3 regions of the Janthinobacterium sp. YR213 genome follow, and region 1 is predicted to be linked to each of the others. Evidence: predicted binding sites of a transcription regulator. Region 1 holds the regulator's gene; each other region holds the start of a gene.
What was found. The regulator FNR, encoded in region 1, switches genes on or off when oxygen is low (the NO sensors DNR and NnrR bind a similar motif). The targets are predictions, from matches to a motif close to TTGATNNNNATCAA.
Positions count from the first base shown of each region.

Region 2: the regulator FNR is predicted to act here: its motif matches at 2,268-2,281, upstream of BLT98_RS28000 (PHA/PHB synthase family protein).
Region 3: the regulator FNR is predicted to act here: its motif matches at 2,260-2,273, upstream of BLT98_RS22525 (glycine-rich domain-containing protein).

Region 1 covers NZ_FNDA01000003.1:770,693-774,866, reverse strand. Annotated here, with positions in the region: gene ccoG (cytochrome c oxidase accessory protein CcoG) at 1-1,302, shown strand, start outside; gene BLT98_RS17400 (FixH family protein) at 1,405-1,929, shown strand; gene fnr (fumarate/nitrate reduction transcriptional regulator Fnr) at 2,067-2,825, opposite strand; gene BLT98_RS17390 (response regulator) at 3,075-4,174, shown strand, end outside.
Region 2 covers NZ_FNDA01000009.1:126,513-130,686, reverse strand. Annotated here, with positions in the region: gene BLT98_RS28015 (MFS transporter) at 1-686, opposite strand, end outside; gene gcvA (transcriptional regulator GcvA) at 811-1,713, shown strand; gene BLT98_RS28005 (hypothetical protein) at 1,710-1,949, opposite strand; gene BLT98_RS28000 (PHA/PHB synthase family protein) at 2,334-4,139, shown strand; gene BLT98_RS27995 (universal stress protein) at 4,164-4,174, shown strand, end outside.
Region 3 covers NZ_FNDA01000005.1:316,621-320,794, reverse strand. Annotated here, with positions in the region: gene BLT98_RS22545 (SDR family oxidoreductase) at 1-7, shown strand, start outside; gene BLT98_RS22540 (hypothetical protein) at 92-352, shown strand; gene BLT98_RS22535 (hypothetical protein) at 558-827, shown strand; gene BLT98_RS22530 (hypothetical protein) at 1,070-1,309, shown strand; gene BLT98_RS22525 (glycine-rich domain-containing protein) at 1,397-2,188, opposite strand; gene BLT98_RS22520 (CHASE domain-containing protein) at 2,333-4,174, opposite strand, start outside.

The sequences.
Region 1 (4,174 bases):
CGATGGGTATGCGTATGGCTTACCCAGCTGGCGTTCTACGGCTTGCCGTGGTTGACCTGGAATGGCAGGCAAGCCCTGCTGTTCGATTTGACCACGCGCAAGTTCTACATTTTCGGCGTCGTGCTGTGGCCCCAGGATTTCATCTATCTGGCGGCCCTGCTGATCATCTGTGCGTATTTGTTATTCCTCGTCACGGCCATTGCCGGGCGGGTGTGGTGCGGGTTCTCCTGCCCGCAAACGGTATACACGGAAATTTTCCTGTGGGTCGAACGCCGCATCGAGGGCACGCGCAGCGCGCGCATGGCCCTCGACAAGCAGGGCCCCTCCGTGCGCAAGGCCTTCAAGAAGACCGCCAAGCACCTGGTATGGGGCGCCATCGCCCTGTGGACGGGCTTTACCTTTGTCGGCTACTTCACGCCGATCAAGGAACTGGCGCAGTCGGTGACCACCCTCAATTTCGGTCCCTGGGAATGGTTCTGGGTCTTGTTCTACAGCCTGGCAACCTACGGCAACGCGGGCTGGCTGCGCGAGCAGGTGTGCAAATACATGTGCCCCTACGCGCGCTTCCAGAGCGCCATGTTCGACCAGGACACGCTGATCATCACCTACGATGCCAAGCGCGGCGAACCGCGTGGCGCCATGAGCAAGAAGGCCGGCAACAACGACAAGCTGGGCGATTGCATCGACTGTACCCTGTGCGTGCAGGTGTGTCCGACCGGCATCGATATCCGCAACGGCCTGCAGTATGAATGCATCGGCTGCGCCGCCTGCGTCGATGCCTGCAACAGCGTGATGGACAAGGTCGAGCGGCCGCGTGGCCTGATACGCTACAGCACCGACCATGCGATGGAAAACAACTTCAATTCGAAGCAGATACGCCAGCGCGCCATGCGCCCGCGCGTCTTGATCTACACTTCCATCCTGGCCCTGATCATCATCGCCGTGTGTACCTCGCTGGCCCTGCGCACGCCCCTGAAAATGGACGTGATCCGCGACCGCGGTTCGATGGGACGCGAAGTGGAAGACGGCATGATCGAAAACGTCTACCGCCTGCAGATCATGAATACGTCCGAGCAAAGCCAGCATTTTAAAATCAGCGCTTCCGGCTTGCCGGGCCTGACCTTGCTGACGCGCGAAGAAGTGACCTTGCAGCCGACGGAAACGCTGGGCTGGCCGATCCGCCTGCGCGTGCCGCACGGCGTCGGCGAGAAGGGCTCGAACAAGATTGCGATCGAATTGCAATCGCTGGACGATCCATCGCTGCATGTGCGCGAAAGCGCGGTATTCATCGTGCCACGTTAACAAGGAAAGGCGGACGGGGACCGGGTGCCCTCGCCGCCGCCACGAAGTTGCAGGAAGGCCGGTCCCCATGCGGGGACTGGCTGATTAAACAGGAGAAACAGCATGTCCGACAGTCTGAAACTGCAAGCCCCCGTTGCACCGTGGTACAAGCATCGCTGGCCATGGCTGCTGATGATCGGTCCCGGCCTGTCCGTGGTCGTCGGCAGCTTCATGGGCTATATCGCGTTTACGCAGCCCGATGCGCTGGTGGTGGGCGATTATTACAAGCAGGGCAAGGCAATCAACCAGGATTTGAAGCGCGACACGATCGCCAGCGACCTGGCCATGGATACGCGCCTGTCATATGACGTGGCTGCAGCGCGCCTCAGTGGTTCCGTGCACAGCTTCGGCAAGGCCTATCAGGCGCCGCTGCAGCTGCACCTGGCGCATGCGACCCTGCCGGAAAAGGATATCAAGCTGCTGGTGCAGCCCGATGCGGCCGGCAATTTTTCCGTAGCACTGCCGATGCTCGAGCGCAGCCGCTGGCAAGTGCTGGTGGAAAACGACAAACGCGAGTGGCGCCTGTCCGGCATCTGGACCTGGCCCCTGCAACGCAGCATCGCGCTGCACGCGGATGAAGAGCTTTAACGTACAGCGCCGGGAAAACCGTCGCGAGCGGCAGTGATTTGTGGTTGAGAAGCGCAGCTGTGCTATGCACGGGGGCGCCGAGCCAGCGAGCATCGCAGGCCGCAAAGCGCGACGCGCAGCAGGTTTTGACGGTGCTGTTACTTGCAGGTGTCCGTGCCGGCCGTAATCGCTTTCAACTTGGCCGGCTGCAGGATTTCGATCTCGCGGTTCGAGACGCGCAGCCAGCCTTCCTTCTTGAATTTCGACAATAAGCGGCTGACGCTTTCGATGGTCAGGCCCAGATAGTTGCCGATTTCCTCGCGCGACATGCGCAGCTGGAAATTGCTGCCCGAATAGCCACGTGCTTCATAGCGCGACGCCAGGTTGACGATGAAGGCGGCAAAACGCTGGGTCGCCTGCATATTGCCCAGCAATAGCATGACGCTTTGCTCGCGCGTGATTTCCTGGCTCATCATGCGGTGGAAATGACGCAGCAGGGTCGGCATATTGCCCAGCAATTGTTCCAGGCTGGAAAACGGAATTTCACACACTTCGCTGTCTTCCAGCGCCACGGCATTACAGTGGTGGCGGTCGGCGCTGATGGCGTCCATGCCCAGCAGTTCACCGGCCATCTGGAAACCCGTCACCTGCTCTTCGCCACCCGGATTGATCTGGTAGGTCTTGAAGTGCCCCAGGCGGATCGCGTACAGGTTCTGGAACGAGTCGCCGATGCGGAACAGCGAGGCCCCGCGCACGATCTTGCGGCGGCGGCCGATGATCTGGTCCAGCCTATCCATGTCGCCCACATCAAGGCCCATCGGCAGGCACAATTGATGCATGCTGCAGGTCGAGCATCGTGCACGCAACGCCTCCACGTTCACGGTGGGCAAGGTGGGAGTGAGTAGCGCTTCAGTCATGTCGGTACCTTTTAGAAAATGCAACAACAAGTTTACTGCATACAGCTGCATACAGGGTTGCCGTATGCCAATTTCACCGTAAATTCGGCGAATAAACGACGTCCAGCCTTTAATTATATGGCAACATCGTCAAAAGCCCATACGGGGCGGGCAATTTGCGCGGCGGCGCTTGCCAAGCTGGGGTATTGATAGGAAAATTCCTGACAGCATTATCTGCCGCCTGTGCCGCCCGGCACTGAAAAGGAAATCATGAAGCCTCTCGGCATTAAAGCAAAAGTCGCGCTGGCCACCAGCCTGACCTCGATCGCCATGATCGCGCTGGTCACCATGATCCAGGTGCAGCACATGCGCGACGACTTCACCCGAGTACTGCTGAGCCAGCAGTCATCCCTGATCAGCCGCACCGCTGCCGAGCTCGACGACAAGCTGGGCATGCTGCTGCAGATTGTCACCCTGACGGCCAGGCAGCAGCCGCCGGAACTGATCGCCCAGCCCGCCAAACTGCGCGAATACTATGCGCGCCGCTCGATGCTGGTGCTGTTCGACGACGTGCTGGTGCTCGATGCGCATGGCGCCATCGTGGCCGACATGCCGGAAGTGGCGGGGCGCGCCGGCATCAACGTCGCCGAGCGCGAGTATTTCCAGACCGTCCTGCGCACGCGCCAGCCCATGATTACCGAGCCGATGCTGGGCAAGTCGAGCGGCATGCCCATCGTGCAGATGGTGGCGCCCGTGCTGGCCGCCGATGGCCAGGTGGCCGGCGTGGTGATCGGCGTGCTGCGCCTGTACAAGGACAATCTGCTGGGCCGCCTGCGCTCGGAAAAGATCGGCAAGAGCGGCTATTACTTCATCCTCACGCGCGGCGCCGTGCCGCGCTATGTGCTGCACCCCGATACCAGCCGTTTGCTGCAGCCACGCAAGCCGAACGCCAACCTGACGACCACCCAACTGCTGAAGGAGGATGGCGAAGGCAGCATGGTCAGCACCAACAGCCGCGGCATCACGGCCGTCAACAGCTTCAAGCGCCTGAAATCCGTGAACTGGCTGCTGGCCGCCTCGCTGCCCGTCGAGGATGCCTTCGAACCGTTCGATGGCGTACTGTACCGGCTGGTGCTGTGGAGCATCCTCGCTTCGCTGCTGGCCGCCTTTGTTCTGGGCTTGGTCACCGTGCGCCTGCTGTCGCCGCTGGTGCGCCTGCGCGACACCCTGCTGGCCCTGCGCACCAGCGGCAGCCGTTTCACCCCCGTGCCGGTACAGCAGCGCGACGAGATCGGCGAACTGACGGAAGCGTTCAACGGCCTGATGAGCGAACGCGACCGCCTGCAGCAGGAACTCGAAGCGCGCGCGGC
Region 2 (4,174 bases), on a different contig from region 1:
GGATGCGCCAGTCCCACATGCTCGCTATTGGCAAAGGCAAACACCAGCGTCGCCGCGCCCGACGCCACCAGCAGCGCACCCCACACATCGAGCGCGCCGCCAGCCGCAGCGCTATCCGCATCGGGCCGGCCCAGGGGCAAGGCCGGCGACAGGGCCAGCACCAGCAAGCCGACGGGCACGTTAATCCACAGCACCCAGCGCCAGCCCAGCATATCCGTGATGAAGCCGCCCAGGATCAGTCCCGCGACAAAGCCGCTGGCCGCCACGGCCGTCCAGGCCCCCAGCGCCCGGTTGCGCTGCGCCGGCTCGGGAAACACGGCCAGCAGCAGGGAGAACGCGGCCGGCGAAAACATGGCGGCACCGAAGCCCTGCAGCGCGCGCGTGGCCACCAGCATGGCAGGGCTGTGCGAAAAACCACCGAGCAGCGAGGCGGCCGTGAACAGCAGCAGCCCCGTGATGAAGACGCGGCGGCGGCCAAACATGTCGGCCGCGCGCCCTCCCAGCAGCAGGAAGCCGGCGATGGCCACGCCATACGCATTGATCACCCATTGCAGCCCGCCGGGCGTAAAGCCCAGACTCTGCTGGATTTGCGGCAAGGGAATCATGGTGATGGAAAAGTCGAGCAAGGCAACGAATTGCGTGGTGCACAGCAACACCAGGCAAAGTTGCCGATGTGAAAGTAACATAGGAGATCCTATCGATATAGTTTTACTCGACGTCAAAAGAACGCCGCATGCCCCTATAATGCGTTTTTCCAGAGCGAAACTGAAACGATGATTTTTCGCGTACAACTATAGAAAAACTATATCGATGAAGCATCCTTTACCGCTCCAGGCGCTGCGCGCCTTTGTCGAAGTGGGCCAGCGCGGCAGCATCAAGGCGGCAGCCGAGGCGCTGCACGTGACGTCCGGCGCCGTCAGCCAGCAGATCCGCCTGCTGGAAGAGCGGGTCGGCATGCCCCTGTTTACGCGCGAACGCCAGGGCTTGCGCCTGACCGAGGCGGGCGCCATGGTCCACCCCGCCCTGCTGGGCGCCTTTGCGCAGATCGCCGGCGCCAGCCAGGCGCTGGAAGACATGGGCGCGCGCCAGACGCTCACCGTCAGCACGGTCGCCACCTTTGCCGCCGCGTGGCTGGTGCCGCGCCTGGGCCGCTTCAACCAGCGCCATCCCCATATCGAGGTGCGCGTGGAAGCGACATCCGCGCTGGTCGACCTGCGCCGCGACCGGGTCGACGTGGCCTTGCGCCACGGCCTGGGCGACTATCCGGGCTTGCAGGTGACGCGATTGATGGCGCCCGTGCTGGTGCCCGTCGCCAGTCCATCCCTGATGGCGGGCCAGCCGCCCATCGCCACGCCGGCCGATTGCCTGCGCTACCCGCTGCTGCACGATACGGACCGCGCCGACTGGCCATTGTGGCTGGCCGCGCATGGCGCCCCGGACGACAGCACGGATGCGGCGCGGGCGCGGCGCGGCTCGGCCTTCGAAGATGACTTTCTATTGATACGCGCGGCCGAGGCGGGCCAGGGCCTGGCCCTGGTGCCGCAGCTGTACGCGCAGGAGGAAATCGCCGCCGGGCGCCTGGTGCAAGTGCTGGATTTGCCCTGGCCCGCACGCTTTGCCTACTACCTGGTGGCGCGGCCCGACGCGGCCACGCGCCCCGCCGTGCAGGCATTCATGGCATGGATCTGCGAGGAAGCGCAGGCAGTGCGCTAGAGCGCATGGCCTGCGGCCACGCACGACACCACGCCGCAGGCGGTGCTGAACGGCGCCGGTACGCCGGCGCGCCCCATGGCGATGCACGTTGCGGCAGGCAGTATGGCCAGCAACAGGGCCAGGTAGCCGATCGCCTTCAGGCGCCGCACGGACGCATTGCCGACACCCGCGCCTGCCCCGTGTGGATAGCCCTTGCCCGCCTCTTCGCTGCCGCTTGCCGACATTTTCGTATGCATGTCCATCTCCTCTATCCACCGTGAGCGGTCTTGCTTCACTTCTTGCTTAACTACATCTTGCTACATAAATTTATCAAATACAACAAATAAATTCACGAAAAAATCGTTTTTATTATTCCTCGACAGGCGGAACGATGGAGGAAATATGTCCTGTCATAGTGAAAAATGGTTCACAGCAAGCTTTTCACGCCATCCATACCCGAACCCGCATCGATTAAAATTCAATATAATCATTTGAATCAAAATATTCGTTTAAATGGCTTTTATTCGAACTGCCATCCAGGTGGCAAGCCGCCTGCCGCACGCATCCGGCCAAACTTGATGTAGATCATAATTTTTTGAACAAGCTCTTGCTACCCTGTAAAAAAATGACAGGAGCCCTGGATGAGCAAGACGCAGCCGAGCGAGGCGGAACACAACATTGAACATGAGCGCCTGGGCAGCGCCTGGCAAGGCGTGCCAGTGCCCGACTATCCGGAAAGCGCACCGGAAGGCGCCACCCTGGACCTGCTGCTGAGCGCCTGGCTGGGCAAGTTCACGGGCGGCATTTCGCCTGCCGCGCTGGGCAACGCCTATGCCGACTGGCTCAGCCACCTGGCGCTGGCGCCGTCGAAGCAGCAAACCCTGCTGCAGGAAGCGTGGAAGAAGATCGGCCGCTGGCAGCGGTACGCGCTGCAATCGGCGCTGGCCGGCAGCGCCACTGAGCCGCCGTGCATCGCGCCGCTGCCGCAGGACCGGCGCTTCGACGACCCTGCCTGGCGGCGCTGGCCGTACAACCTCGTCTACCAGGGCTTCTTGCTGCAGCAGCAATGGTGGCACCGCGCCACCACGGGCGTGCGCGGCGTCTCGCCGCACCACGAAGATGTCGTCACGTTCACCGTGCGCCAGTGGCTCGACATGCTGGCGCCGTCGAACTTCCTGCTGACCAATCCCGTGGTGCAGCAAGCGGCCCTCGACAGCGGCGGCGCCAGCCTGGCGCGCGGCATGGCCCACGCGGCCGGCGACTGGCAGCGCGCCGCCATGGGAGCGCATGCACCCGATGCGCACCGCTACAAGGTGGGCCAGAACCTGGCCGTCACGCCGGGCAAGGTGGTCTACCGCAATGACTTGATCGAATTGATACAGTACGCGCCCGCGACAGAGAGCGTGCATGCGACGCCGCTGCTGTTCGTGCCCGCCTGGATCATGAAGTTCTATATTCTCGACCTGTCGCCGCACAATTCGCTGGTGCGCTACCTGGTGGGCCAGGGCCACACGGTATTCATGATTTCCTGGAAAAATCCGCTGGAAGAAGACCGCGAGTTGTCGCTGGAAGACTACCGCCAGCTGGGCGTGATGGATGCGCTCGACGCCGTTGCCAACATCACGGGCGCGCCGCAGGTGCACGCGGCCGGCTACTGCCTGGGCGGCACGCTGCTGGCGATTGCCGCCGCGACGATGGCGCGCGACGGCGATGCGCGCCTGGCCAGCCTCACCATGCTGGCCTCGCAGGTCGACTTCAAGGAGCCGGGTGAACTGTCGCTGTTCATCGACGAGAGCCAGGTCAGCTTCCTGGAAGCGGCCATGTGGAAGCAGGGCTACCTCGATACGAAGCAGATGGCGGGCGCCTTCCAGCTGCTGCGCTCGAACGACCTGGTCTGGTCGCGCCGGCTGCGCCATTACTTGCTGGGACAGGACGAGCAGGACAGCGACCTGATGGCCTGGAACGGGGACGCCACGCGCATGCCCTGCCGCATGCATGCGGAATACCTGCGCCGCCTGTTCCTGCACAACGACCTGGCCGAAGGCCGCTACCGCACGGCGGGCCGCCACATCGCCCTGCGCGACATCGACGCACCCATCTTTGCCGTCGGCACCCTGACGGACCACGTGGCGCCGTGGCGCTCCGTGTATAAACTGCAGCTGCTGACCGACACGGACGTCACCTTTTTGCTCACATCGGGTGGCCACAATGCGGGCGTCGTCTCGCCGCCGGGCCAGCCGCGCCGCAGCTACCAGCTGGCCACGCACGGCCACGATGCGCCCTATGTCGACGCGGACAGCTGGCAGCGCGACGTGCCGCACCATGACGGTTCGTGGTGGCCCGCCTGGCAAGCGTGGCTGGAAGAACGCGCGGGCGCGCACGTGGCGCCGCCGGCCATGGGGATTGCCCTGGGCGATGCACCGGGCAGTTACGTGCTGCAGACCTGACAACCGACAACCGAGGAAAACGCCATGCCCTATAC
Region 3 (4,174 bases), on a different contig from region 1:
CGGGTAAAATGGCCGGTTATCTGCGCACTTTTCCTGGGCCGGCGCGCAGCGCGCCGTTCCGGCGGTGCGCCATTCACTTAAGGAATACCGCATGAGCACCCTCACTTACGAAGAATACCTGGACGAGGTCACCACCGTTCTGACGGAACTGTACGACCTCGACGACGACGCCGCCATCAAGCTGGTCGTGGCGGCGCAGGACGCCGAATTTTTTGTCCCGCACGACGCCCATGAAGAAATGCGTACCGCCGAACAAGCCAAGAAGGATGCGGTCACCTTGTTCGAGCGCAAGCAGAATCGCCAGCAAACGCAGGAAAAACAGCAGCAGCGCGTGCGCCAGCAAAAGAAATAAGAACGGATCACCGGGCTTCTGGCCGCCTGGCCGTGAGGCAACATGGGCTTCGGCGCAATGCCGGGGCCCGGCCATTTGATGCAGCGCAAACGTGCCATGGCACGCTGGCGATATGGTGAGCAATGTCGTCACGCGTCCGGGCTCTTGTGGCGGGCTCGGCATCTACAATGAGCGTGGCGTTGTTTCCCGTCAGCAGGAGCGAGCCATGCGAGCTACGAGTCACCCCAGCAAGGAACAGGTACGCGCCTATATGCGCCGGCGCGAACGCGCGCTGCAGCCGCCGCCGCCGCCCGATGAAATCCGCCGGCAACTGGCCTGGTGCCGCGTGGATGCCATTCCGGGCACTTGCCCGCTTGCCACCCCGGCCGGCGTGGCTGCGCAAGGCTGGCATTTATCAGCGGAAATGGCCCGCCTGAGCACCCTCATGGCCATAGCCTGGCTCATGCATAGCGGTGTTGCTCATCGTAAAAATTGATGACGTGCAGCAAATTTTTCCAATTTGAGTTATCCTCTAGCACATTCCAAGTGCGTCAATTCTCTTCAATTATCACAATTTTGCTTTAAGTTACGCAAAAATCAACAATAGCGTGTATTATATTGTTTGCGGCGTAAAAGCCGCATAAGTGATGGCGATTTTTAGTGTGTTTACCCTGAATTATTGCAGAAGAGACATTCGGTTTCTTTTTGCCTTAATACAACAAGTACGGATTTTCGATCATGTCTCTCAAACAAATTACCTCTTTGCCTACCTACAACCCGAATCGCGTCCTCGATGCGATCATCGACAAGCTGCAACTGAAGAACGATGCCGCCCTGTCGCGAGCACTGGAAGTGGCGCCACCGGTCATCAGCAAGATTCGTCACAACACCTTGCCGATCGGCGCCACGATCCTCATCCGCATGCATGAAATCAGCGATTTCAGCATTCGTGAACTGCGCGAGTTGATGGCTGCCTAAGAGCGCCTGACAGACGGCAAACTGAGAGGTGCCGTCTGCGTTAGTCAAGCTTGCCGCGTGCGGCAGCCATACCTGCCTTCCCGTTTTCTATTGCGTGTCCGGGCTCAGCGTCGGACGATCCGTATAGAAGCGCCCTGTTTCCAGGCCAGTCGGGGATGACTCGACCAGCGCTGCGGCCACTTTGCCGGGCGCGCTGGAAAATGCGGTCTGGGCAGCACCGGTGGCGCGGCCCGAATACGCGGTCGCTTGCACCGCAGCACTGGAAAACGCCGTCTGCACGGCCCGGCCAGAATACGCCGTTGCCTGTACCGCGGCACTGGAAAACGCCGTTTGTACGGCGCGCCCCGAATACGCCGTCGCCTGCACGGCCGCGCTGGAAAATGCCGTCGCCTGTACTGCTGCACTGGAAAATGCCGCCTGCACGGCGCGTCCCGAATATGCCGTCTCCGCGCGGAGATAATCTTCCCCGAATGTCTGCTCGTACAACTGCTTCATGCGTTCGCCCACGCGGTGGTGCGCCGCTTCGTCGTCTTCGCCGCGCAAGCCGATGTATGGGAAGTGATGCAGGAAGTAGCCGAACACCTGTTCGCAATCCGCCGCATATTTGAGGGTATCGAGGATGTGGTAGTGCCAGAAGGTATCGACGTCCATCAGCGGCGCCGTTTCTTCCTGCGGAAACTGTTTCATCAGGATTAGGAAGCGGCGGTATTCGAATTCCACTGCATTGGCCTTTTCGAGGCTCCATCCTTCGCCGGACTCCCGGTGCATCAGCTTGACCTTGATCGCGTCCAAATTCAAATCGGCAATTGCCTTGAAACTGTCGTTCGTATCCATGAATGTCCTTTGGTAAAGAGCGTTGTGGGAACTGCGGTAAAACAAGGGAAAGCGGTGGCTGTGTACTCCTGGCAAGTAGTCGGGGAATGCCTGGCCGATGGCGGGCAGGCGCTAAGTTGTTCTACATCAATATTGCATCTAATTACAAAATACGCAAGCTGAGCTTGTTTCATGCGGAACGCGCGCCGCTCAGCTGCTGGCCCGGCTTTCTTCCTGGTAGGGAAACGCGGTGGCGTCCGCGCCCAGCGGTACGCTGACATGCACGCTCATGCCGGCGCCTGGGCTGCTTTCAATGTAAAAAGTGCCGCCCAGCAACTTTATACGTTCTTCGATGCCCACCAGGCCAAACGAGCCCAGCTTGTTGCGCCCGTCGATGGCCGCGCCCACGCCGTTGTCGCTGATGCTCATCGACACCGTATCACGGCACTTTTCCAATTTGACTTGGACGCGGCTGGCATTCGCATGCTGGGAAATATTGCTGAGCGACTCTTGCAGGATGCGGAACAGGGCCGTCGCGCATTGGTCGCTGAGGCAAATGTCGTCATGGCTTTCGCTCACTTCGCAGGCGATGCCCGTGCGCTGGCGAAATTGCGCCACCTGCCATTCGACGGCCGCATTCACGCCCAGGTCCAGCACGGTAGGGCGCAAGTCGTTGATGATCTGCCGCACGCTCTTGATGGTGGCGTCGATCTGCTCCAGGGTTGAGCGGGCGCGGGCGTTCAGGCGCGGGTGGCGGCGCTGCGTGCGCGAGGCCAGCATGTCGGCGTCGATGCGCAGCACCAGCAGGTTCTGCCCCAGGTCGTCGTGGATTTCGCGCGCGATGCGCTTGCGCTCTTCTTCCTTGATCTGGTCGGCATGGGCCGCCAGGCGGCGCAGTTTCTGGTGCGACAGCTGCAGGCGGATCTGGCTGGCGCGCAATTCCTCCGTCATGCCTGTTGCCATCTGGATGGCGCGTCGGCGCGACGACGCCAGGGTGTGGAACAGCACATACAGCAGCATGGTGCTGGCAAAGCCGATCAGCAGGGCCAGCCACGGCAGGAAGGCGTCGAAGCGCGAATACAGGTCGCTCTTGCGCACGCTGAACAGCGCTTGCCAGGCGCGGCCATTGTGCTCGATCAGCAGCGTGCTGCTCAGGTAGCGGCCCGAACTGCCGGGCTGCCACCATGGTGCATGCATGCCTGCCGCCGTGCTGTCGAAGATGGGGCGCATGTCGTGCGGCAACTGCAGCGGCACCTCCCGCTGTTGCAGCGCCTGCGGGCCGATATCGAACAGGGTCAGGCGGACGTTGCGTACCGGCATGTCGGCCAGCGCGCTGCGCATCATCGTCACCAGGTCGTAGCCGATGCCGACGGAACCCTGGTAAGCCGCGCGCCGCTGCTCCACCGTATCGACGGGCATGCCGAAGCGGTACACGGGCAGGCGCATGGCCATGCCCGTCAGCTGGGGACGGCCGTCCATCGGCACGGGCACGCCGGAATTGCTGATGCGGCCGGAATCGCGCGACTCCGCCAGCGCTTCCGCGATCTGGGGGCGCGAGGCGATGTCATGGCCATACTTTTCCGGGGCGCTGGCGATCGGCTCGATGTATACGAGCACGGAATACTGGGCGCGCGGCCCGGGCGGGTGGATGGCAAACGCCGGATAGCCGTCGCGCCCGGGCGGATAGTCGCGCCGCATGGCCGCTTCGTAGGCGGCGCGCTGCGTCTCGTCGAGTTCCTGGCTGTAATTGAGGTTCATCACGCCCGGGTAGTTCTGTTGCAGGGCGATGTTAGCCACGTAGCGGTGGAATTGCTCGCGGCTCACGTGTTCGTTGGCCTGGAACAGGCTGGCCGTGCCGCGCAGCAGGTTGGCATACGACTTGGTGCGCGATTCGATGTTTTTCTGGGTGTTGTGCGCCAGATTGTTGAATTCTTCGCTGGCATCGCTTTCGATCGACAGCGAAGCGGCCATGTAGAACAGCAGGCCCACCATCGTCGACACGACAAAGCCGAACAGCCACAGCGGTCTTTTTTCAGCAGCTAAGGGGTGTTC